3 regions of the Scytonema millei VB511283 genome follow, and region 3 is predicted to be linked to each of the others. Evidence: predicted binding sites of a transcription regulator. Region 3 holds the regulator's gene; each other region holds the start of a gene.
What was found. Region 3 encodes HrcA, which represses chaperone genes, less so after heat shock. Its sites were predicted from a motif close to TTAGCACTCNNGANTCNNGAGTGCTAA; they were not measured.
Positions count from the first base shown of each region.

Region 1: a site for HrcA is predicted at 4,380-4,406, ahead of groL (chaperonin GroEL). Genes of this name have one in related genera too.
Region 2: a site for HrcA is predicted at 3,185-3,211, ahead of groES (co-chaperone GroES). Genes of this name have one in related genera too.

Region 1 covers NZ_JTJC03000001.1:530,340-538,560, forward strand. Annotated here, with positions in the region: gene QH73_RS02440 (LmeA family phospholipid-binding protein) at 18-869, shown strand; gene QH73_RS02445 (hypothetical protein) at 934-1,089, opposite strand; gene purU (formyltetrahydrofolate deformylase) at 1,249-2,103, opposite strand; gene QH73_RS02455 (hypothetical protein) at 2,567-2,860, shown strand; gene trxA (thioredoxin) at 2,967-3,284, opposite strand; gene fabG (3-oxoacyl-[acyl-carrier-protein] reductase) at 3,558-4,322, shown strand; gene groL (chaperonin GroEL) at 4,440-6,107, shown strand; gene QH73_RS02475 (selenide, water dikinase SelD) at 6,159-8,221, opposite strand, start outside.
Region 2 covers NZ_JTJC03000003.1:408,647-416,867, reverse strand. Annotated here, with positions in the region: gene QH73_RS13660 (pentapeptide repeat-containing protein) at 1-1,036, opposite strand, end outside; gene QH73_RS13655 (response regulator transcription factor) at 1,319-1,966, opposite strand; gene QH73_RS13650 ((2Fe-2S) ferredoxin domain-containing protein) at 2,497-2,946, opposite strand; gene QH73_RS13645 (hypothetical protein) at 2,943-3,110, opposite strand; gene groES (co-chaperone GroES) at 3,229-3,540, shown strand; gene groL (chaperonin GroEL) at 3,653-5,293, shown strand; gene QH73_RS13630 (dihydrofolate reductase family protein) at 5,314-6,063, shown strand; gene QH73_RS13625 (DUF3891 family protein) at 6,145-6,930, shown strand; gene folB (dihydroneopterin aldolase) at 6,967-7,329, opposite strand; gene ydiJ (D-2-hydroxyglutarate dehydrogenase YdiJ) at 7,347-8,221, opposite strand, start outside.
Region 3 covers NZ_JTJC03000004.1:390,081-398,301, reverse strand. Annotated here, with positions in the region: gene QH73_RS16785 (PilN domain-containing protein) at 1-682, opposite strand, end outside; gene pilM (type IV pilus assembly protein PilM) at 675-1,799, opposite strand; gene QH73_RS16775 (ABC transporter substrate-binding protein) at 1,928-3,250, shown strand; gene QH73_RS16770 (bifunctional folylpolyglutamate synthase/dihydrofolate synthase) at 3,285-4,613, opposite strand; gene QH73_RS16765 (hypothetical protein) at 4,762-4,995, shown strand; gene hrcA (heat-inducible transcriptional repressor HrcA) at 5,011-6,099, opposite strand; gene QH73_RS16755 (rhodanese-like domain-containing protein) at 6,608-6,952, opposite strand; gene QH73_RS16750 (DUF3352 domain-containing protein) at 7,090-8,221, shown strand, end outside.

The sequences.
Region 1 (8,221 bases), on a different contig from region 3:
TAGCAATTCTCGATTGCGTGCGTGACATTTGTAGGGGCGCACAGCTGTGCGCCCCTACAAACCGTGTGTTTTACCCAATTGAAAAGCGCTATCAAGCAGAGTCAAAAGGATGCGATCGCGAGATGGATAACGAGCCACGGTTAGACGAAAAGGTAATTGATACAGTAGCAGAATTAGGAATATCTAGCCAAGTAGATAACGCTGACAAAATTGATGTTGATATTCAAACAAACCTCTTAAAGCTAATTTTAGGGCAAGCAGATTCAGTAGATTTTACTGGACAAGGCGTAGTTATACAAAAAGACATCCGCCTGCAAGAAATTGAGGTGCAGACAGATAAAGTTGACGTGAATCCACTCAGCGCTATTTTTGGCAAGGTTGAATTAGAGCGACCGTTAGATGCTATTGCCAAAATTGTGATTACAGAACCAGATTTAAATCGCGCTTTGAATTCTGATTACGTGCTAAAAAAGGCACGTAATTTTAAATTGAATGTAGACGGGCAAACTGTAATTTTAGAAATGCAGCAAATGCAATTACAGTTACCAGGAGATAATAAAATGCTCTTCGATGGTAAAGTATTGTTGCATGAAAAAGGCGAAACACAGCCACTTAGTTTTACAGCTACATTTCGCCCCCGTACCCAGAAGCAACCAGTTATCGTTGAGAATTTTCAATGCGATCGCGGGGAGGGAATCTCTTTTGCGATCGCGCTGTCATTAATGGAAAAAGTCAAACAATGGATGGAGTTACCCTATTTCGATCTAGAAGGAATAGCACTCAGAGTTGAAGAAATGACGGCGCAAGCAGGTCAGTTAGCCTTACAATTACAAATAAGAATGAAGCAAATACCTCAAGATTTAATGTAAAAGAACCCTAGTTAATTAGAAAACATTTGTTAACAGTTGACGGTTAACGGTTAACTGTCAACTGTCAACTATTAATCGTTAATTCTGTTTGTCCATACTTACTCATAATCTTGCGGTAAGTAGCAATTATGCTAGGAATATAGCGCCACCAGGTTGCTATGAGGGCTACACTGAAAGTAGAGACAAAGCCGAAGGTGAAGAATTTCTCTAGAATTGACATAGAAATTGCCTTTGTAGATGGAACAAATATTAGAAAATTCTTAAGAACTGAATTGATTGTAGTTTTTGTATATTGAGGTCATCCTCTGTAAAAACACTGTAATTGTATTTTTATCGGGCGGAGCAGCTTTTCATGGTAGTCTACGCATAATCTCTTTCACTACTCAAACACCACAGTCTTATTCCCGTAAATTAAGACACGGTGTTGTAGATGCGATCGCACGGCTCTAGCTAAAACGACTCGTTCTAAATCTTTACCTTTACGGATCAAGTCGCTCACTTCATCGCGGTGGCTGATGCGGATGACATCTTGCTCGATAATGGGTCCAGCATCGAGTTCTGATGTCACGTAATGAGCAGTAGCACCGATAACTTTTACTCCGCGTTCGTAAGCTTTCTGGTATGGATTCGCGCCTACAAAAGCAGGAAGGAACGAATGGTGAATGTTAATTGCTTGAGGAAATCGGGTAATAAATTCGGGACTGAGAATTTGCATATATTTTGCCAGAACGATGAGATCGATGTCGTACTGGTGCAAAAGTTCTAACTGTTTTTCCTCTTGAGCCGCTTTGTTATCTTTGCTAACGGGAATATAGTAATAATCTATACCAAATTGTTTTGCCACCCATTCTAAATCGGGATGATTGCTAATAATTAGGGGAATTTCTGCGGCATACTCTTTTGCCTGTTGTCGGAGAATTAAATCGAATAAGCAATGTTCTTGCCGACTCACCCAAATAGCAAGGCGTGGGATAGTGTCGGAAAAGTGTAGTTGCCATCGAGCCTCTAGCGGCTGCGCGATCGCTCCAAAGGCAGGTGCAATTAGCTCTCGCGCTAGATGAAACCCTTCTAATTGCCATTCGATGCGCGTTAAAAACAAGCCAGCAGCAAAGTCTGTATGCTGATCGGCGTGGATGATGTTACCACCATTGGCATAGATAAAATTGGCAATTTTTGCAACTAATCCTTGTCGGTCGGGACAAGAAACGAGTAGAGTTGCTGTCAGTCTATTCATATTACTTAACCTTCGTTTGATGTATAAGAAAACCTTTATAAACTGTCTTCTATCTTCAGTACCAACGTAGTATTAGATATATCCAGTTTGAATTTCATTTCCTCTGGCGCTTGCCTCTGTATTGTCCGCAACTTAAAAGTGTGAAATAATACATAAGCAAGTTGGGGACTGCTGGGAGCGCGTGTGAGAGTATACGAGCATTCATAGCACTAGTCTGGAATAACTTTTTGGGCTGGCGTATTTCATTGTCAGAGTCTTTTGCGGCTTGGAAGCCACTAACAAGGTGTTACGGATAAATGTCGATTAGGTATGGCTTTCGGGTCAGGTCATTACAGGGTGTTCGGACTAAATAGCGCTCAAAAGAGCGTATTAACGATAACTTCGTTTATCGCGCTGCTAGTTTGGGGTAGCTGCTGAATTCTTTTCAGACTCAACCTGTTTTTAGAAAATGACTTTTTAGAAGATGATGCTACAAACAATTATTACTGCTGGGGCGACTTTCTATATTACAATCGCGGCTTGTCTGTTTACTCAGTGGGCAGACATCATGCAGCGAGACCTTGGCAAACGCTCTCAATTACTTCTACTCAGAATATTTTTAGTCATAGTCACTCTTTTTTGGCCAATTATCGTACCCATTGCTTATCTAGAATTGTTAATTAAAGTTAAGAAAGACAAAGAAAAAATGAGTTGGTTGGCGGAGCGATCGCCTGAAAGTTTTTCAGCAACAACCGCTGACGATTCATTGCTGTCATAGCTGATATCATTACCGTTATCATAATTGTCATCATTGCGAATAAAATAGCTTTTTCCTATAGTAAAAGCCCGCAAATGCGGGCTTTTTATTGAATGAAATATTTTGACTAAATTAGAGCTTGCAAATGTTCGATTAAATTAGGTGCTGGTACTACGCCCTCAATGCGATCGACTGGTTGACCTTGCTTAAATAGTACTAATGTGGGCAGGGCATGAATTTGATATTGACTGGCGAGTTGTGGATATTTATCAGTATCGATTTTCACAATACGGATTTTAGATTTGAGATGCTCGTTGACTTGTTCTAAAATTGGAGCCATCATCTGGCAAGGACCGCACCATGCAGCGTAAAAGTCTACCAGTACAGGCACATCCGCACCAGAGATCATTTCAGCAAAATTATTGAACTGCTGTTTAGTAGCCATGAGATTTAACTCAGTTTTTTTACTGTTATATCTCAAGTAGCGGTGAGTGGTGCGATCGATACGGGTGTAGGGTGTAGTGAGTGGCTGGTAGCTAGTGGCTAGTGGCTGGTAGCTGGAATTCCTCCCTCAACTTCCTCAGCTTCCTTGTCCCCCTTGTCCTCCTTGTCTCCCTACTCCCTACTCCCTACTCCCTGCTCCCTATTGATAAGATGGTTAGCGCGGTGGTTTAAGTGCGATCGCTAAGTGAGAGTATCTACGTAAGAGTCATTGTTTATGGAAGTATTGCCAGAGGATTTACAACGGTTACGCCAACAAGTCGCGATCGTTACCGGGGCTTCGCGCGGAATTGGACGGGCGATCGCTTTGAGTTTAGCCGCAGAAGGGGCGAACGTTGTCGTAAACTACGCAAGTTCTAGTTCCGCCGCTAAAGAAGTTGTAGCAGAAATTGAGGCGGCGGGGGGTAGCGCGATCGCAATTCCTGCTGATGTCTCGGATGCAGCTCAGGTAGATACTCTGGTGAATGCTGTTGTAGACAAATGGAAACGAATTGATGTTTTGGTAAACAATGCTGGTATTACCCGCGATACTTTGTTATTGCGAATGAAACCGGAAGACTGGCAAGCAGTCATCGACCTCAATCTGACAGGTGTGTTCCTGTGTACCAAAGCTGTCAGCAAAATCATGCTCAAACAACGCAGCGGGCGGATCGTTAATATTGCCTCGGTAGCCGGACAGATGGGCAATCCCGGTCAAGCAAACTATAGTGCAGCAAAAGCTGGGGCGATTGGATTTACTAAAACCGTTGCGAAAGAACTTGCCTCCCGTGGCATTATCGTCAATGCTGTTGCCCCTGGTTTTATCACCACTGATATGACTAGCAACATTGATTCTGAAGATATTCTGAAATATATTCCCTTGAGTCGTTACGGCAAACCCGAAGAAGTTGCTGGTATGGTGCGCTTTCTCGCCGCCGATCCTGCTGCCGGATATATTACAGGTCAAGTCTTCAACGTCGATGGTGGCATGGTTATGGCTTAAGAGCGATTAGCGTTTAGCAATTAGCTGTTAGCTAATTGCTAAACGCCAGTAGTTTCATTAGCACTCAACTCAAGAGAGTGCTAAATTGACTAATGGAAGCTTGAGGAAACGAAGCGTATGTCAAAAATCGTTGCGTTTGATGATGAATCGCGGCGGGCATTGGAACGGGGTGTGAATGCCCTTGCCGATGCCGTAAAAATTACCCTGGGTCCAAAAGGTCGCAACGTCCTATTAGAGAAAAAATACGGTGCGCCTCAGATTGTCAATGATGGGATTACCGTAGCTAAAGAAATTGAATTGGAAGACCCCCTAGAAAATACTGGGGCGCGTCTGATTCAAGAAGTTGCATCGAAAACCAAAGATGTAGCTGGAGATGGTACGACGACGGCGACAGTTCTTGCCCAAGCAATGATTCGTGAGGGGTTGAAGAACGTTGCAGCGGGAGCTAATCCAGTGGCACTGCGTCACGGAATTGAGAAGACCGTTGCCAATTTGGTAGAAGAAATTGCTGCTGTCGCTAAACCAGTTGAAGGAAATGCGATCGCCTCTGTAGCGACTGTCTCGGCTGGAAACGATGAAGAAGTCGGCGCGATGATCGCTGAGGCAATGGAGCGAGTCACCAAAGACGGTGTAATTACCGTTGAGGAATCCAAGTCTCTAACTACCGATTTAGAAGTGGTAGAAGGGATGCAGTTAGATCGAGGCTATATTTCTCCCTACTTCATCACCGACAACGAGCGGATGGTAGCAGAGTTTGAGAATCCTCGCCTGTTGATTACAGACAAGAAAATCAGCACGATTCAAGATTTGATTTCGATTTTAGAAAAAGTCGCTCGTGCCGGACAACCTTTGATTATTATTGCTGAAGATGTCGATGGAGAAGCTTTAGCAACTTTGGTTGTGAATAAAGCTCGTGGCGTGTTGAGCGTCTGCGCGATTAAAGCCCCAGGATTTGGCGATCGCCGTAAAGAAATGTTGCGCGACATCGCCGTACTAACTGGCGGTCAGTTGATTTCGGAAGAAATCGGCTTAAGCTTAGATACCGCTTCTTTGGAGATGATGGGTGTTGCTCGTAAAGTCATCATCGACAAAGAATCTACCACAATCGTCGCTGAAGGCGAAAATAAAGCTGATGTGGAAAAGCGCATCAGCCAAATTCGCAAACAACTAGCAGAATCTGACTCGGACTACGACAAAGAGAAACTGCAAGAGCGAATTGCCAAGCTAGCTGGTGGTGTTGCAGTGATTAAAGTTGGTGCAGCTACCGAAACCGAACTCAAAGACCGCAAACTGCGAATTGAAGACGCACTGAACGCGACGAAAGCCGCAGTCGAAGAAGGTATCGTCCCTGGTGGTGGTACGACCCTAATCCACTTAGCGAAGAAGGTGGACGAATTCAAAGCCAGCTTGCAAGACGAAGAAAAAGTGGCAGCTGAGATCGTCGCTCGAGCGCTAGAAGCTCCCTTACGCCAAATGGCTGACAATGCAGGAGTTGAAGGCTCTGTAGTCGTTGAGAGAGTGCGGGAAACCGATTTCAACGTCGGCTATAATGCGGCAACTGGAGAATTTGAAGATCTGATTGCTGCTGGCATTCTCGACCCTGCTAAGGTCGTGCGTTCGGCATTACAAAATGCTGGTTCTATTGCTGGTATGGTGTTAACGACCGAAGCCCTAGTCGTTGAAAAGCCCGAGAAGAAAGCCGCTGCTGCTCCTGACATGGGTGGTATGGGTGGCATGGGCGGCATGGGAGGTATGGGCGGTATGGGTGGCATGGGTATGATGTAATATCGTCTGCGTGCGTGCATAACCTTGGTAGGGGCGCACAGCTGTGCGCCCCTACAAAATAGACAAGGCGATTGGTTGGCGATCGCCCTCTAAATCTACTACCTTGCCAATAGTGCAACTTTGTGCATAACCTAAACCGTGTAGGTTATTTAAACATTGATTGGCTTGCTCTGCTGGAATTGATGCTAGTAAACCACCCGATGTCTGTGGATCGAATAAGAGAGAGTACCGAGCAGACTGGCTGACTGATTCCGCACGAGCGATGTTTAGATCGGTAATAAAATGAGCAATGCGTAAATTTTCCGCTTGCAGCGAACTGACAATCCCTTTTTGTAATGTAGCGATCGCGCCTTCTAGAGCGGGAATTGCTGCTAAATTTAAATCTACAGCCACTTGGGAAGCTCGAACCATTTCGTATAAATGTCCGGCAAGTCCGAAACCCGTAACATCAGTACAAGCAGTGGCTCCATGTGCCATTAAACAAGCAGCTGCGACTTGATTCGATTGCAACATTGATGTTACAGCGCGATCGATCCAATCTCCCTTAGCTTCCCGTTGCATCTCGGCTGCAAAAAGGGTTCCCGTACCGAGGGCTTTAGTTAAAATTAAGACTTGCCCCGCCAGCATCCCACCTTTGCGGAGAAGTTTGTCGGGATGGACTAAACCGTTACAAGACAATCCAAATTCTAATTCAGCTCCTTCAGTGGTGTGTCCGCCAACTAGAGGTGTCTGCGCGTCAGATAGCACCTTGACTGCACCGGAGAGTAACTGATAGAGAGTTTCTTCTGTTTTGGATTCTAAAGCGTAAGGAATGGTAGCGATCGCCAATGCACTTTGAGGTGTCGCACCCATTGCAAAAATATCGCTGAGACAATGGTTAGCAGTAATTTTTCCAAAAATATACGGATCGTTGATGAGACTGCGGAAATGATCTATGGTGTGTACCATCCACAATCCTCCTGGTACTTCCACCACCGCCGCATCATCAGGAGCATCTAGCCCGATAATAATATCTTGGCGATCGCACCAGTTAGTACTATCCTGCTTGATTTGATTGAGTACCCTTTCTAAAACTGTGCTACTAACTTTAGAACCGCAGCCAGCGCAAGGCATTTTTGAGGGAGTCGGGAGTGGGAGAGTGGGAGTCGGAGGATTTTGGATTGTGGATTTTAAGTTTTGACTTTTGACTTTTGACTTTTGACTTTTTTCTGCCATTTGCGGTAAATTGCTAAACCGTTGCATAAATTTGCGATCGATTGCATCTTTCCAGCGCCACAGCCAGCCAGTAGCGCCAAAACCAAAGTTTCCCCATGCCGCGATCGCTTTGCCGTCTCCCGTACCGATTAAACTTAAATATTGTTTCTGTGGTTTGTAAGGTTGTAAAGATTGCCCTAATATTGCCCGTCGTAGGTTTTTAAATAAAGGTTTACCCTGACGGACGGCAAAGACTCCAGCTTTAGGACGGGGATAATTTGCCATTGAAGCAATATCACCCGCCGCAAATACATCTGGATGGGAAATTGACTGTAGCGCATTGTTGACGAGAATAAAACCGCGTTCGTCAGTCGCGATTCCGGCGGCTTCCAGCCAATCGGGTGCAGAGGCTTGCGTCACCCAAAAAATGCGATCGCATTCTACCTGCAATCCAGATTCGCAGTTGATGGTATGGGATGTAGGGACGCACGGCTGTGCGCCCGTACGGGAGTCGGGAGTCGGGAAGGATTTTTTAATTTTACAAACGGTTTCTCTTAGATGTATTTGAATTCCTTTCTGAATTAAAATCTCTTGGCAGCGATGCCGTACCCAGGAATTGTAATTTGGCATCAATTCATCACCGCGTTGAAATAAATGAATTTCTAAATCTCGATCTTTCCTTTCCTCCCTGAATAAGAGAGAAGACTTAGCCCCCCTTTTTAAGCGGGGTTGGGGGGATCTGATAGACTGCAAATGACCCTGCATTGCCATTGCTAACTCGACTCCCCCAGCACCTCCACCGACAATTCCTAAGCGTAGAAGCCCCCCTTTACAAGGGGAGTTAGGGGGATCTGCTACGGTAACGTCTCTACACAATTCATCCCAATGTTGCAAAAACTGCGACACTGGTTTCGCGGGAA
Region 2 (8,221 bases), on a different contig from region 3:
AGCCATCGGGCATAATTGCCCCAGTTAAAATTGCTCCGGTTAATTTGACCATAATTCGGTCTTTTGTGCCTACTTTGGCTCCTTTTAAATTAGCTTTACTTAAATTTGCTCCACTCAAGTCAGCACCAATTAAATTTGCTTCCTGTAAATTGGCTGAAGTCAAATTCGCGCCTAATAAGTTAGCACGAAATAAGTTGGCTTGAGATAGATTTGCTTCTTGTAGATTGACTTTGTGCAGAAAAGAATCGCTCAGATCGGCTTTACTTAAGTTAGCTTTGCTCAAGTTTCTCCCCGATAAATCTTTTTCTTTTAACTCAGCACCCCGTAAATCGGCTCCAGTCATATCGGGATAGTGAGGACGGTAGGGCTGCTGGGAAGATGAAGCAGTGGCTTGCTGGGGCGACTTAGAAGCAGAATAGTAAGATTGAGAACTGCTCTGTTGGGGCGATTGCGATCCCGAGTAATAGCTTGAGGGAGGAGATTGCTGCTTGTAGCTCGACTGTGAGGCTGAGTAGTAATCTGACTGGTACGGTTGCTTATAGCTAGATTGCGAATGTGGCTGCTGGTGCGGCTGAGTAGAGTCGTAGTGCGATTGTGACGGTTGTTTGTAACTAGATTGTGAATTATTGCCGTTCGACTGCGAACTTGCCTGTTGACGCGATCGCGACGTTGAATCGTAATATGACTGAGAATTATTGCTGCTCGACTGCGAATAACTTTGCTGGCGCGATTGTGACGCTGAGTAGTAATGAGACTGAGAATGAGTCTGCGACTGTTTAGATCTACTGCGGGACTCTGGTTTTGGTTGCGCCGGAGTAAATTTACCCGTGCGAGTCTGAATTACCCGCAATTGCTCTCGCGCTTGATTAATTTCTTTTAATTTTTCTTGCGCTTTTTGCTGCAACCGCTGATTCTCTTTCGGGATGCGATCGGGATGCCAAATAAAAGCCAAGTCCTTATACGCCTGGTTAATTTCTTCCAGGGAGGCTCCAGGCTCTAATCCAAGTACTCTGTAGCAGTGGTTCAGGTCTAACATTACTACTGCCGCATCCTCACTAGCTTGGTATTACCCATGATAGGCAGCTAATTGCGTATTCGCTACCTTCTTTTAGGCGATCGCCTAATAAGAAACTTAAACTAAACTTGTCACTACTGAGATAAGACTAGTGCAAGAAAGCAGGAGGCAGATGGCAGCAGGATTTAATCTATACAGCATCAGCCAGTCGTGCTGATTCAACTATATAGTTATTCTTGCCATAATCCGCTACATTTTTTCTCGACTTCCCCAGTCCTTTAGCCTCCAATTTCCCATGTCGAGTCATGCCATTTGATTTTCAATTGCCCAACGTGCCAGTTCAGTACGATTGTGCAGTCCCGTTTTACCAAGCATATTAGACACATGGCTTTCTACTGTCCGCTGACTCACATTCAGTTCTTCGGCAATGTCGCGATTAGCTAGACCTCTCGCCACGTACTGCACGACTTTTAGCTCTGTTTGCGTCAGATGCACGTCAAAAGGAACTTGAATTTTTGTCTCGTTTTCGCCGTTGCTACCTGATTGTTGTCTCTGGCGATAAGCTTGTTTGAGAGAAGCTTCCACTTGAGCCACTAGTTCCTCTGGCTCGAATGGTTTAACCATGTAGACATCAGCACCGATGTTTAAACCTTTGATTTTGTCTTGGCTTTGACCCTTGGCAGAAAGAAATAGAATCGGAATCCAACTGGTGCGTTCGTCTTGTCTTACCTGATTGACAAACTGATAGCCATCCATTTCTGGCATCATCACGTCACAGATAATCATATCTGGAATTTCCTGCTCCAGAACTTCTAAAGCCTCTCGCCCGTTTTCTGCGGTGATGACCTCATAGCCTCGGAATTCTAGGTAATCCTTGACGAGTAATATGAGGTTGGGGTCATCATCTATTAATAGCAGTCGCTTGTGCTCTTTTACGCTAGTTTCCTTCATGCTGCGCTTACTCGCCACAATTGAGTCAGTCGAACTTTTCAATAGCAGTTTCTCTTGCAATTTATCGGTTTGGTGGTATTTTACTGACCTTGGTCTCGCTGATTTGTAGTCGGAAAGCCATTTTAATCTTCAAAGAAGATTTATAGCTTTAGTGCTGCACTGCAACTGCAAAGATTTCAGTCTTAGTACGGACACCTAATGATACGCCCTATTTGGTATAACTTAGGCGATATCATTATATATTCTTTTTTCGGCGTTGTCGTATAAAACCTGATACAATAACAAAATATACTTGTCTTTATCTGAAAGAATCAGTAAAACCCACTAAAGTACGAGTAAACGCCAAAATTTGTACTGAGAAAAGTCAGTCAATTTTGTTTACCAAATCAAATATTCTTTGTAACTATCCTTAATAAATGGTGATGAGATGGGGTCTCGTGCAAGAAAGCTGATGGCTTTTATGTTATCTCATCAATTCTCTTGACTTTTTGGTTGATAATTGGCAACCTATCAACTTCTCTCATGCTGTACTAATTGTCCTCTGCGATCGCAGTCGATGTCGGTTCTGGCAGAGGATGAACGAGAAAGGCATATTCGCGCACAATTTTGTTGCCGATGAGATGTTCTTGGATAATCCGTTCGATAACTTCGGGGGTTGCCTGACGATACCAAACCCCATCGGGATAGACTACGAGAATTGGACCATGAGTACAGACGCGCAAGCAGTTAGCCTTCGTGCGAAAGATACAACTGGGGCGATCGCTCGTTGGTTTATCGAGTTTTAATTGTTTGAGGCGTTTTTTCAAGTAATCCCAAGATTCTAGACTCGCTTCCTTAGAACAGCACTGTGGTAAAGTCTGGTCGGCACAAATAAAAACATGGCGTTGAATTTGCGGTAAACCTAAAGCCTGGACGCAAACAGCCAAAGCTTCATCATCTTTAGGTTTACAGGTTTCGTCTTTCTCTAGGTTATCGGTCATGTGAGGAGTGAGGAGTGAGGAGCGAGGGAAAAAATCTCAGCTTCAGGGAATGAAACGGGTGAGTTAGGTAATTTACACGCATACACATTGCATTTTAAATTGTCTTGTCCCCCTTGTCCCCCTTGTCCCCCAGCTCCTCTGCTCCTCTTTCCCTCACTCCTCACTCCTCACCCCTCACCCCTAGTTCGGAAACCCGTACAATTGGATTTGTTGCCATGATCTCTATCTTTTGGCTAAATTAGCACTCAGGAGTTGAGAGTGCTAACAAGGCGAGGAATTTGTATGGCAGCAGTATCTTTAAGCGTTTCTACAGTTAAGCCACTAGGCGATCGCGTATTTGTCAAAGTCAGCGCCTCAGAAGAGAAAACCGCTGGCGGTTTGTACTTGCCCGACACTGCTAAGGAAAAACCCCAAGTTGGTGAAATCGTCGCCATTGGTCCTGGCAAGCGTAATGATGATGGTTCTCGCCAAGAACTAGAAGTTAAGGTTGGAGACAAAGTTCTTTACTCTAAGTACGCTGGCACAGACGTAAAGCTAGGTACAGATGAGTACGTCCTGTTGTCTGAGAAAGACATTTTAGCAGTTGTTAGCTAGTGACTGGTGACTAGTGGTTAGTGGTTAGTGGGAGCAAGCAACTACCAACTACCAACTACCAATCATCAACAATTTATTTGGGAACCCACAAGCAAGAGAATTTTAGACAACTATGGCAAAGCGCATTATTTACAACGAAAACGCTCGTCGCGCCCTAGAACGGGGTATGGACATTCTAGCTGAAGCGGTAGCCGTTACGCTGGGTCCAAAGGGTCGTAACGTGGTGCTAGAGAAAAAGTTTGGCGCACCGCAGATCGTTAATGATGGCGTTACCATCGCTAAAGAAATTGAATTAGAAGATCACGTAGAAAACACTGGTGTATCTCTAATTCGTCAAGCTGCTTCCAAAACCAATGACGCTGCGGGTGATGGTACAACCACTGCAACCGTATTGGCTCATGCCATTGTAAAAGAAGGCTTGCGTAACGTTGCTGCGGGTGCAAATGCAATTTCCCTCAAGCGCGGGATTGATAAAGCGGCTAACTTCCTAGTCGAAAAGATTGCCGAACACGCTCGTCCTGTAGAAGATTCTAAGGCGATCGCGCAAGTCGGTTCCATTTCTGCTGGTAACGATGAAGAAGTTGGCAGCATGATTGCTGAGGCGATGGATAAGGTGGGTAAAGAAGGTGTCATTTCCCTAGAAGAAGGGAAGTCCATGACTACCGAGTTGGAAATTACTGAAGGGATGCGCTTTGACAAAGGCTACATCTCTCCCTACTTTGCCACCGATCCCGAACGGATGGAAGCTATTTTAGACGAACCTTTCATCCTAATCACCGACAAGAAAATTACTCTAGTACAAGATTTAGTCCCCGTACTAGAGCAAGTGGCTCGTTCTGGTCGTCCGCTGCTGATTTTGGCAGAAGATATCGAGAAAGAAGCTCTAGCTACCTTGGTAGTTAATCGCCTGCGTGGCGTACTCAACGTAGCTGCGGTCAAGGCTCCTGGGTTTGGCGATCGCCGCAAGGCTATGCTGGAAGATATCGCTATCCTCACTGGGGGTCAATTGATTACTGAAGATGCTGGTCTGAAGCTGGATAATACCAAGCTAGACATGCTCGGTAAAGCACGCCGCATCACCATTACTAAAGACAACACCACTATTGTTGCTGAAGGTAACGAACAAGCTGTTAAGGCTCGTTGCGAACAGATTCGTCGTCAAATGGACGAAACCGAATCTTCCTACGATAGAGAAAAGCTGCAAGAGCGTCTAGCTAAACTAGCTGGTGGCGTTGCTGTGGTCAAAGTCGGTGCTGCAACTGAAACCGAAATGAAAGACCGCAAACTACGTTTGGAAGACGCGATTAACGCTACTAAAGCAGCCGTAGAAGAAGGGATCGTTCCTGGTGGTGGTACAACCTTGGCTCACCTAGCTCCACAGTTGGAACAGTGGGCAAACAGCAGCCTCAAAGGTGAAGAATTAATCGGTGCATCAATTGTGGCTCGCGCTTTAACTTCCCCCCTGAAGCGGATTGCTGAAAACGCTGGTCAAAACGGTGCGGTCATCGCCGAGCGCGTCAAGGAAAAAGAATTCAATATCGGCTTCGATGCTGCTAAAAATGAGTACGTCGATATGTTTAGCGCTGGTATTGTCGATCCTGCTAAAGTGACTCGTTCCGCACTGCAAAATGCTGCTTCTATTGCTGGTATGGTGCTGACCACTGAGTGTATCGTGGTTGACAAGCCAGAACCAAAAGATGGCGCTCCTGCCGGTGCTGGCGCTGGTATGGGTGGCGGCGACTTCGATTACTAAAGTCTGTCAGGGGTAGGCTTTTGTCTACTTCCGTTGTGAAGAATACAGCTGCTTCCCTTGAGGAGGCAGCTTTTTTTGTCAAGTCAAAAGTCAAAAAACAAAACTATATCCGCGTTCGTCCGCATTCATCCGCGTCCATCTGCGTTCAAATTCACAAAAAATCTACTTTTGTAAGCAGTCTCTTGTCCGAGTTAGAGCTAATTATAAATATTAAAATTAAAATTGAGTTGGTAATAGCTACAAAAGCCAAAATGACAAAATATATTCTTTATGTAGCCACAAGTATTGATGGATACATAGCGCGATCGGACGGAAGTATTGATTGGTTATTACCACCTGAACAAGTAAATAAAAATAAAGATTACCTCAAATTCTATAACTCAATTGATGCTATAGTAATGGGTTCTACTACCTACGAGCAGATTTTAGGATTTGGAGATTGGGCATATCCTGGCAAACTTTCCTATGTCTTAACTAGTCGAAATTTATCCACGCTACGTCTTGATATAGTTTTTATGAAAAGTATGGAAGAAATTGTAGAAGACGTAAATAAAAGAGGATATCAGCGAGTTTGGTTAATGGGAGGTGGAAGAGCTGCATCTCCATTCATTCAAAATGGATTAGTTGATGAATACTTCATTTTTATCATCCCAATTATTTTAGGAACAGGAATAACTCTTTACCAGTCGCTCTCAGAACTCAAGCTCGATCTGATTAGTCAAAAATCCTGTCCTTATGGTGTTGTAGAACTTCACTATAAAAGAAAATAATATACGAGATACGCTTGTTAAAGCCGATCGTCAAGGGACAGGTATTCTAATTTGACCATATCAGCCACATACTAAGATAATATGCTACATCGCCAAACACCAACAGAAATAATTGCGATCGCCCAACCGACTCATGCTTGGATTGCAGGTTGTCTGGCGCAGGCTTGGGGAAACGAAGATTTTGGATATTTTACGCCTAGAGAAGAAGTTTGTCTCGGTGCGGCGATACATGATATTGGCTGGGTATTTTGGGAAGACAAACCGACTTTAAATCCCCAGACAGGATATCCTCACAACTTCATGGAACTCCCTTCGGAAATATCGGTCAAAATTTGGTCTGGCGTAAAGCATTTAACTTTATCTTACGGTAGATACGCAGCATTACTGATCTCGCTCCACGGTACAGGGTTATTTGAACGCTTCCGAAAATGGGAAAATTCACCTGAGTCTACTCAGTTAGTTAAGGAATATTTACAACAAGAATACGCTTTTCAAGAACAGCTAATTAATCATTTGAAAAATGATACGTACTACGCAAATTATGCAATTCCAGAAGCCATTCACCGGAATCGCAATTTAGTAGCAATTTGGGATTCGCTCTCGCTAGCTTTGTGTATGGGAGTGCAGGAAGAAAGACAATTTGATGGTATTCCTACTGCATTAGGAGAAACTACGCTGACTCTCGTTCCCCTAGATGATAAGTTTGAAAAAGTTAAAGTTTCGCCTTGGGCATTCGATCGCGATGAGGTAAAACTCAATTACGATGGGCGAGTGTTACGCAATCGCTTTACAGATGAAACTCAAATGCGTCAAGCTTTAGCAAATGCAGAATGGGTGAATATGTCTACTGTTTTGATTCCTATGTAGAGACGTTACATGTAACGTCTCTACATTAAATGAAAATTATTGCAGAACGTTTCTGGTAATTTCGATGGAAATTTTGCCACTAAAATCTGGTATGGGTGCGGCGGGTTTAGATAATTTGACTTTGACTTGTTCTATCCCCTTTACTACTAAAATAGATTCTGCGATCGCAGTTGCTAGCTTTTCGACTAAAGCGAACTTAGAAGTCTTAACTAAATGCTGAACGTTACTAATAATATTACGATAATCGATTGTGTCTTCAATAGCATCGCTCTTACCCGCCACCGATAAATCTAACCACAGCGTTACATCAACCTCAAACCATTGTCCTAATACCTGTTCTTCTGGCAAATATCCCGTATAGCCATAACAGCGAATTTTTTCTAGATGAATGCAGTCCATAGATTAGGGTTTGAAGGTTAGAAGTGAGGGACGAGCGAAAGTAGAACTTGAATAGGGTGTAAAGGTATGAATTCATCAAATCGTTTGACTTGAGAACGACAAGAGTAACCAGTAGCTAAACATAATTTTCTCTGTTCTACATCGGATGAAATTTGCCGTTTCCAGCTCATAGCATAAATTCCTTGAGATTCATTATAGTGTTCGGCTTCATGTCCGTAAATCCCTGCCATGCCACAACAGCCTGTAGAAACTAAACTCAAAGGAATTTTTAACATTTGAAAGACTTGCTGCCATTGTTTTTGTGAGTTTAAAGCAAGCGTTTTTTCGGTACAGTGACCGAATAAGTAATAATGGTTTAATTCAAATATGCGATCGCCTATTCTTTGCTTTAATCGCTCGCGTTTTTCCCACAAAAATTCTTGCAGTAGTTGCACTTGAAAATTTGCTTTTAAGCCTTGAACTTTGATATACTCATCTCGGTAGGTAAGGACGATACTAGGCTCAATTCCTATCAGGGGAATTTCTAATTGTGCTAATCGATTGAGATAGTCAGTATTTTTTTGCGCGATCGCCTGAAATCTTTTTAAAAACCCTTTAACGTGTAAAGGCTTTCCACTTGGAAAAAATGGCGAAACGTACACTGTATATCCCAACTGGCATAAAAAATCGTAGGTGTCGAGAACTATTTGCGATTCGTAAAAGCTGGTAAAAGCATCTTGCAATAAAATAACGCTGTTTGCTCGTTCCAAATCGCTAAGCGTAGATAATTTCTCTAAATTAAAAACTGGTGCTTGTCTTTGTTTTAATCCGTGTCTGACAGTCAGCGTGCTGACTGCGGGTGGATCGACCATTCGGACAAGTTTTTGAATTAACCAGTGCGTCACCGAGTTTT
Region 3 (8,221 bases):
AGTTAGATTGAATTGTATATCTCACAAGTGACGGTGGTTTTACGGCTGATTTTTCATTTGATGCCGCAGCCTCGGCTAGTTCTGCTGAAATAATTCGCGTGTCAGTTGCTTGGAAGAACGCTGACTGTTTCAGAGTTAGTAGGAAATCGTTAACATCGCTAAACGATCGCGCCTTGCCAGTAATTTCAATCCCACCAGCTGGGTTCGCGGCTGGTGGTGGAGCCGCATTACCCGCTGCCGCAGGTGGTTGTGGTGCGCCAGAGGAGGCGATCGCCGGAATTTGCTTGATCGATTCAATTTGTACCGCTCTAGGAATGCGATCGCGCAAGTCTTGTAACATTGCCGACCAAGGGCGAATTTGGTTGAAAACAGTAGCTAATGCTTTCGTATCCGTTTGCAATGTGCTAGTTTCAGCCTGAATTTTTTTCAATTCTTCTTCTTGCAAGCCCAAGCGGTTTAACTCTGCGTCTAACGCAGCTAGTTTGTTTTCCATCTGGGTGTTTTGCGTTTGTAACAATAACCACCAAGCGCCAACCACCACTGGAATCACAGCCGCTACAGCCGCTCCAACAAATAGAGGTGTTTGACCGACCGCTGACATCCGCGTTTTGCTTCCACCAGTCGCAAACCCTGACTTCTGGGGGGCGCGGTCTTTTAGAAAATTTACGTCTAAACTATACATTGCCCCATGCACCTCTGAGTCCTAAACCGATCGCCGTTCCCAATCCCGGTCTTTGCATTGGAGTAATTTTCTCCTCGTCTACATCTAAAGACAGTGCTGCTACCGGATCGATTGGCGCTGTGGGAATGTTTAACTTTTGTTGGAAAAATTCACTCAAGTTGCCCAAACCACCGCCAGGTCCGCACAAAAGAACCTGTACCATTTCCAAATTTTCACTTTGACTAAGGTAAAAATCAATCGAGCGACGCAATTCGTCTGCTAATTCAGCTAAAACTCGCATCACTGCCAAAGTGCCAGAATCTACATCTGGCATATCTTCTGGTTCGTCATCATCATCCCCACTAGTCAGTGGCAGATTGAATGACTCCAACATTTGAGTGTCCCTAGATGCAGGTAAATTCATCGATCGCAGGAGCGCGCTCTGCATTTGATACGTCCCAATGGGAATAGTACGGGAAAATTGCGGCACTCCATCAACAATAATGGCAATTTCTGTATTATCAAATTGGACATCGACGAGCGCTACGCCTTCGTTCGTGCTATATGTCCGTAATTGCTCCCGAATCGTGCGAATTAAGGCAAAACTGTTAATTTCTATGACATTAACTTTTAACCCTGCATGTTGGAAGGTATCCATATAGGTGTCTGTCACTTGCTTGCGAGTCGCCACCAGCAGCACCTGTACCTTCTCAATTCCATCTTCATCGACGAAGTAGCCTAGCTTTTGATAGTCAACATCAGCTTCTTCGCGCGGGTAGGGTAAGTACAAACCAGCTTCGTGATTCAGTACCATTTCCCTCAGTTCTTGGTCATTTAGCTCTGCTGGCAAGGGAATTAGCCGCACGATCGACTCTCGCCCAGGCACGGCTGTCGCTACCCATTGGGCTTTGATTTTAGTTTCAGTTAGTGCCTTTTGAATTAATTCTGCCAGGGCTGGAGGGTCAGCAATTTGACCATCTTGAAACAGCCCTTCTGGAACCGGGGTGGAGGAAAAAGCTGTCAGTTTGTAACCCTGTCGCTGCTTTTTCAGTTGAGCTATATTAATTCGTTCAGGAGCTAGTTCAATGCCAACTCCACATCCACGCTTTGTCAGTAAACTTTTGAGACGGTCAATCACTGTTTTACTACTTGTCTATGAAGTAAAGAATTAGTCTAGCTGAAAGACTTGATACTCATTACAGCTACTCAATTTAACCTAGAATCACCAAGCTTGTTCAATGAATACATACGATCTTAAAAATGTCAATGACCAAAAGACTTGTAAATAGGTTACAACCATCGAAGTTAATAATTCTTACCTTATTAGGTTTTGTTTTGAGTTGGGTAGTCAGTTGCGGTAGTGGGAACGTCGCTACTCAAACATCTCAATCTAACTCTAACAGCCAAGAAATTGAGTTTTGGACGATGCAGTTGCAACCGGAATTCACCGATTTTTTCAACCAGAAGATTCAAACTTTTGAAAAAGAAAATCCTGGGATGAAAGTCAACTGGGTAGACGTACCTTGGTCGGCAATGGAAAGCAAAATCTTAACTTCAGTTGCAGCGAAAACAGCTCCAGATGTCGTTAACTTAAATCCAGATTTTGCCTCCGTGTTAGCTGGTCGCAACGCTTGGTTGACATTGGATAATAAAATTTCACCCGAAGTACGTTCCACTTATTTACCTAACATTTGGCAAGCAAGTACGCTCGACGGCAAAAGTTTCGGCATTCCCTGGTATCTCACCACGCGAGTGACGATTTGTAACAGCGATTTACTCAAACAAGCAGGTGTCGCCAAGCCGCCAGCAACTTATGCAGAATTGGCGCAGGTTGCTAAGCAAGTTAAAGAAAAAACTGGTAAGTATGCCTTTTTTGCCACGTTTGTCCCAGAAGACTCATCGGAAGTGCTGCAATCTTTCGTTCAAATGGGGGTAACGTTGGTAGATGACAAAGGTAAAGCAGCATTTAATACAGCCGCAGGCAAAGCTGCTTTTCAGTACTGGGTAGATTTGTATAAACAGGAACTCTTACCCCAAGAATCCTTAACTCAAGGACATCGCCACGGCATTGAGATGTATCAAGCAGGAGAAACAGCTTTATTGGGGACGGGAGCAGAATTTCTCAAAACAATTTCGACTAACGCCCCAGAAATCGCGAAAGTTTCTGCTGTTGCACCAGAAATTACCGGAACCACAGGTAAAAAGAATGTCGCCGTCATGAATCTCGTGATTCCCAAAGATAGCGATCGCCCCGACGCAGCGATAAAATTTGCTTTATTTGTGACCAACAGCGATAATCAACTCGCCTTTGCCAAAGCCGCCAACGTCCTTCCTTCAACAATTCCCGCCTTAGCTGATAGCTATTTCAAATCCGTGCCTACAGGCGATAAATCTGAAATGGATCGGGCGCGGGTGGTGAGTGCTAGCCAGTTAAAACAAGCAGAAGTGCTAATTCCCGCAATGGAAAATATCAACGTCCTCAAACGCGCCATTTACGAAAACCTCCAAGCCGCCATGCTGGGAGAAAAAACAGTCGATGTGGCGATCGCGGATGCTGCGAAAGAGTGGGATGCTAAGGCTGGGAAATAACGGTTCTTATGTAGAGGCGCACAGCTGTGCGCCCCTACCTTGCGGTTTGTAGAAAATAACCGACCAAATATAACGAACCGCATAGAATCATTAAATTTGATGATTTTGTCGCCGCTTCTAATCCAGCGAACAGATCTGGATAAGTGTAACAAGTAGCTAGTTGGGGACAAACTTCACGGGCTAGCTTTGCTAGTATTTCAGGATCGGCAGTACTATGGTCTGGAACGGGAACGAGATGTAACTCATCCTTGGGGCGCAATAAGGCACGAAAAATATCTGCATGGTCTTTAGTAGATAGCATCCCCATCACCCAACAAACAGGTTGTTCTAGCGTATCGACATATTGACGTAAAGCTTGCGCCGCCGCTGGATTGTGCGCCCCATCAATCAGGAGTTGACGATTTTGCCAAGTCGTCCATTGCAACCGCCCCAACCATTTTGCTTTTCCCATCCCATTTGCGATCGCCTCATCCGAAATTTTCCATCCCTGTTGCTGCAATATTTGTAAAGCGGCAATTGCCAAGGCGGAATTCATCAGCTGGATGTCTCCGAGTAGAGGTAAGGGGTATTTGAGGTTGGTAGTTGGTAGTTGGTAGTTGGTAGTTGGTAGTTGATTTTTTTCTCCCTCGCTCCTCACTCCTCGCTCCTCACTCCTAAACTCTGCCCATCCAGGCTCAGTCTGGCGTGAGGGGAGGGGAAAGATAGCGGGACATCCAAGTTCTACGAGACGCGATCGCACGACGGTTTCTGCTTCTGGGGGTAATTGTCCGATAACTGCGGGACAGTTGGGTTTGAGAATTCCTGCTTTTTCTCGGGCAATATCTGCTACGGTTGGTCCTAGCTGTTGCCAGTGTTCGCGGCTGATGGAGGTAATAACTGTAACTAAAGGGCGATCGCAAACGTTGGTAGCATCTAATCTTCCTCCTAAACCAACTTCTATGACTGCAATATCTACCTGAACTTGGGCAAAGTACAACCAAGCCGCAGCAGTAATAATTTCAAATTGAGTTGGGGCAAATTGAGTTGGGGTTTCCTCGTCTGGCGAAATTGCCTGCTGGACTTGTAGCAATATTTGCTGTAGCGTTTTTGGTGCGATCGGTTGTTCGTCTAAGCAAATGCGTTCCGTCCAATCTACTAAATGAGGCGAAGTATAGCGTCCGACTCGATAGCCTGCTTCTTTGAGTACGGCAGACAGGTAAGCGCAGACAGATCCTTTACCGTTCGTCCCTGCTACGTGAATGACTGGAACTTGCTGCTGAGGATTACCCAGATTGGCTAGCAGTCGTCGAATTCGTTCTAAACCGAGATGTACGCCAAAGCGCTGATATGGTTTCAGGATAGAGTCAATGTCTTTATTAGTCATTGGTCATTGGTCATTAGTCATTTGTCGTTATTCTCCCTTGTCCCCCTCACTCCTCACTCCTCATGCATCCACTTTTTGACAGATGAAGTTCTCATTTGGGTAAGTAAGGTGGTTATTAGTTACGAGTTTGAATTTGGAGGGTAAATCTATGACTGCTACTGGAAGTGAAAGAGCAATGAGCAATTTAGAATACGATTTGCTCACAGCGTTGCACCATAAGGCTGAAGCTGTCAAAGCATATGAAACATACATCAATGACGCTCAGTCAATGGATTCTCAACCTTGTGTAGAGTTGTTCCAAAAATTACGCGAACAAGATAAACAGCAAGCGCAAGAAATCCGCCAACATCTACAAGAAGTGATGCAAAAAGGCAAGATGTAGAATAGTCATTCTTTGCTAGTTGCTTAATGCATCAGATAGATAATCAGCAGCAGCTTCGACTATGGCGATCGCAGTTTCGTAATCTAAACGGGTTGGTCCTAAGACTCCCACGCTGCCAACGGGAACTGTACCGCGTCGATAGGTGGATGAAATTAGGGTACAACCACGAATAGGTTCGAGTGTATTTTCCGAGCCGATGCGAATTGTAACTCGCCGCCTGGAGTTAGAATCTAATTCTGGTTCTTCAAAAATAAAAGGTAGCAGCTGTTGCTGTTCTTCTTCTAATAGATGTAGAATCGTCTGGACTTGCTGTAACTCGGCAAACTCTGGCTGACGCAAAACTTCAGATACGCCTCGAATTGCAATTTGAGTACTAGCTGGAAGCGGTTGAGTCCGCCGACAAATATCTGCAAATACAGTTTTTAAGCGATCGCCATATTGTTGAAATTCGCAGTCTAATTGATTCCAGTCAAGTGACGCTAATTCACACAGCGATCGCCCGCGCAGTTGGCTATTTAGGAAGTTGGAGAGTATTTGTAGCTCTCTTTCTATAACTTCTGGATCTGATTCTAAGAGTGTATCCGCTTCTGAAATCGGCAAATCTAACAATACTGACTGGGTTTCATAAGTATCTGTCACCACAATCAACATTATCCGCCCTGACTCAATTTGAATCAGTTGAATGTGGCGTAACCGTGCCATGTTAGCGCTAGGCATGGTAATTAAAGTAATGCAACCACTTACCTTGGCTAAAATCTGCGCTGCGCCTCTTAATAAAGCTTCCAGGCTCCAATCTTCCCACTTTAATTGCTCTTGAAGTAGCTGTTCTACCTGCCGTCCCCAAACATCTGAAGGAGTCATGAGGCGATCGACGTAAATTCGATAGCCGGAGTCAGAGGGAATTCTTCCCGCCGAGGTGTGGGGTTGGTAAAGTAAACCAGCTTTTTCTAGCATTCCCATCGCGTTACGAATGGTTGCAGAACTCACGCCGAGGTTATATTCTTCCAATAAAGCTTTTGAACCCACTGGTTCGGCAGTGGCGATGTAGTGTCGTACTGTTGCCCAAAGTATATGCTGTTGGCGATCGTTTAGCTGCACTTGCATAGGTAAAACGAGACTAGTGAGATGAGAAGCGAGGTTAAAAAATGTAAATGTAATCTGTAGATTTTTTTAATTTTTAGTTATTCAAGATAGCAAAAAAGATAGACCGTTTTAAATAAAATACAAAGTTATATTTCGATTGTGCCTGAACTCTCCTACGGTTTTAGCTATTTCTCAAAAAAGATATCCTTTTAGTGCATAAAATTTATCAACTGTCAATACATGCATAACATTTTAAATGTTATAGCCTGCATTCGGCAGAGTTAAAGCCTCTATCTAAATAAATTCAACCGGGGAGCAATACTCTATGTAGCTTTAGCAACCCTAAATCTAATATAGACTGTACTTTTCCTTAAAATTGAAAATCATTTGGTAGCAATTATTACTAAACACCGATGGGGATGGGGAACGGGGAACAGTGAGTAGTGAAGGGTTGACGGTTGACAGTAAACGCTACGCTGCGTGAAGGCGATTGTTGGTTAACTGATAACTGATAACTGATAACTGATACCTAGTATCTAGGAACAGATGGATCGATCGCAGCGGAGTAAGCATCAATTCCCCCTGCTAAATTTCTAAGATTTGTAAAACCTTGACGACTCAACCACTGGCACATCTGAGCCGAACGAATACCGTGATGGCACATAACTATGGTTTCTGCTTGAGGATCGAAGCGTGTGGGGATAGAATCAGCCCAATTTGCAAATTGACTCAAGGGTAGAACTTCAAACCCATCAATATGAGCGATCGCGACTTCATCCGGTTCGCGCACGTCGATCAATTGCAATTGCTCTCTAGCATCAGAACTTAACATCTGAGCCAGTTCTTCTACACTAATTTGGTTAAAAGGATTCATAATGAGGGGCTGGGGACAGTTATCAGTTAACAGTTAACAGTTGTCAGTGTAGAGACGTTACATGTAACGTCTGTACAAAGTTGTCATTTATCACACTGACTTACAAATGACCAATGACCAATGACGAATGACAAACCATGAAGCGAAGCTTATTTTTTTCTGCCATCGCAGCTGGTGTGGTAGTACTGCTATCGATCGGAATTGGCTGTTTTTATTGGATTAATGCCCAAAGTCCTCTCAGCTTACTACGAGGTGGTACGACAAATATACCAGCAGCAGCGATATTTGTGCCTAAGCAAGCACCTGCAATGGTATCTTTGCTAGTCAATCCAGAAAAACTAGAGTCGTTGCGGCAATTAGTCGCACGTCCGAGCGATCGCAGGCAGTCGCGTCAGGAACTAGAATGCTTTAAATCTAGTTTACTAGCTAGTAGTAGTCTCGACTATCGCCAAGATATTCAACCTTGGCTGGGGGAAGAAGTTACTTTGGCTGTGACGAGTCCAGATATCGATCGCGATGTGGCAAATGGCAATCAGCCAGGATATTTAATGGTATTAACTAGCAGAAATCCGGCTAAAAGTAGAGAATTTTTACAATTATTATTTTCCCAACGGGCGATCGCGGGTAGAGATTTAGTTTCAGAAACTTATCAAGGCGTTAATATTTTCTCCGATCGCGATCGGGTAAATGTAGGGGCGCACAGCCGTGCGCCCCTACAAGAACGAATCTCTCTTGTCGGCGCAGCAGTGGGCGATCGCTTTATTTTATTTGCCAATCATCCTAAAGTATTGCGAGAGGCAATTAATAACGTCCAAGCACCCGATCTGAGTTTGAATGATTCTGCTCAATATCAGCACGCATTAAGTTTATTACCAGCCAAGCGAATTGGCACGATCTTTCTCAATTTACCTCAAGTGACAACTTGGTTGGGGAAAGAACCGCAAGAGCAAATTTATGACAGTCAAATTATCGCCTTAAAATTAAATCCGCAAGGAATTGTTGCAGAAACCTCAATCGCTGCTGCTACTCAGACAGAACTCGCTCCTGCTGGCAAGATGCTATCTGAACCCGTGCAAGCATTACAATATTTACCTAAAACAACGGGATTAGCGATCGCGGGTTTAGATTTGAGCCATTTACAAAATACTAATTTAAATCAGTTATGGAGACAAGTTACAACTGTCCTATCTGGTTCTAGTAATGATGCAATTTCGCGCTTAGTAACTCAACCTTTAGCTAAATTACAAGATAGTTGGGGTATAGATATTT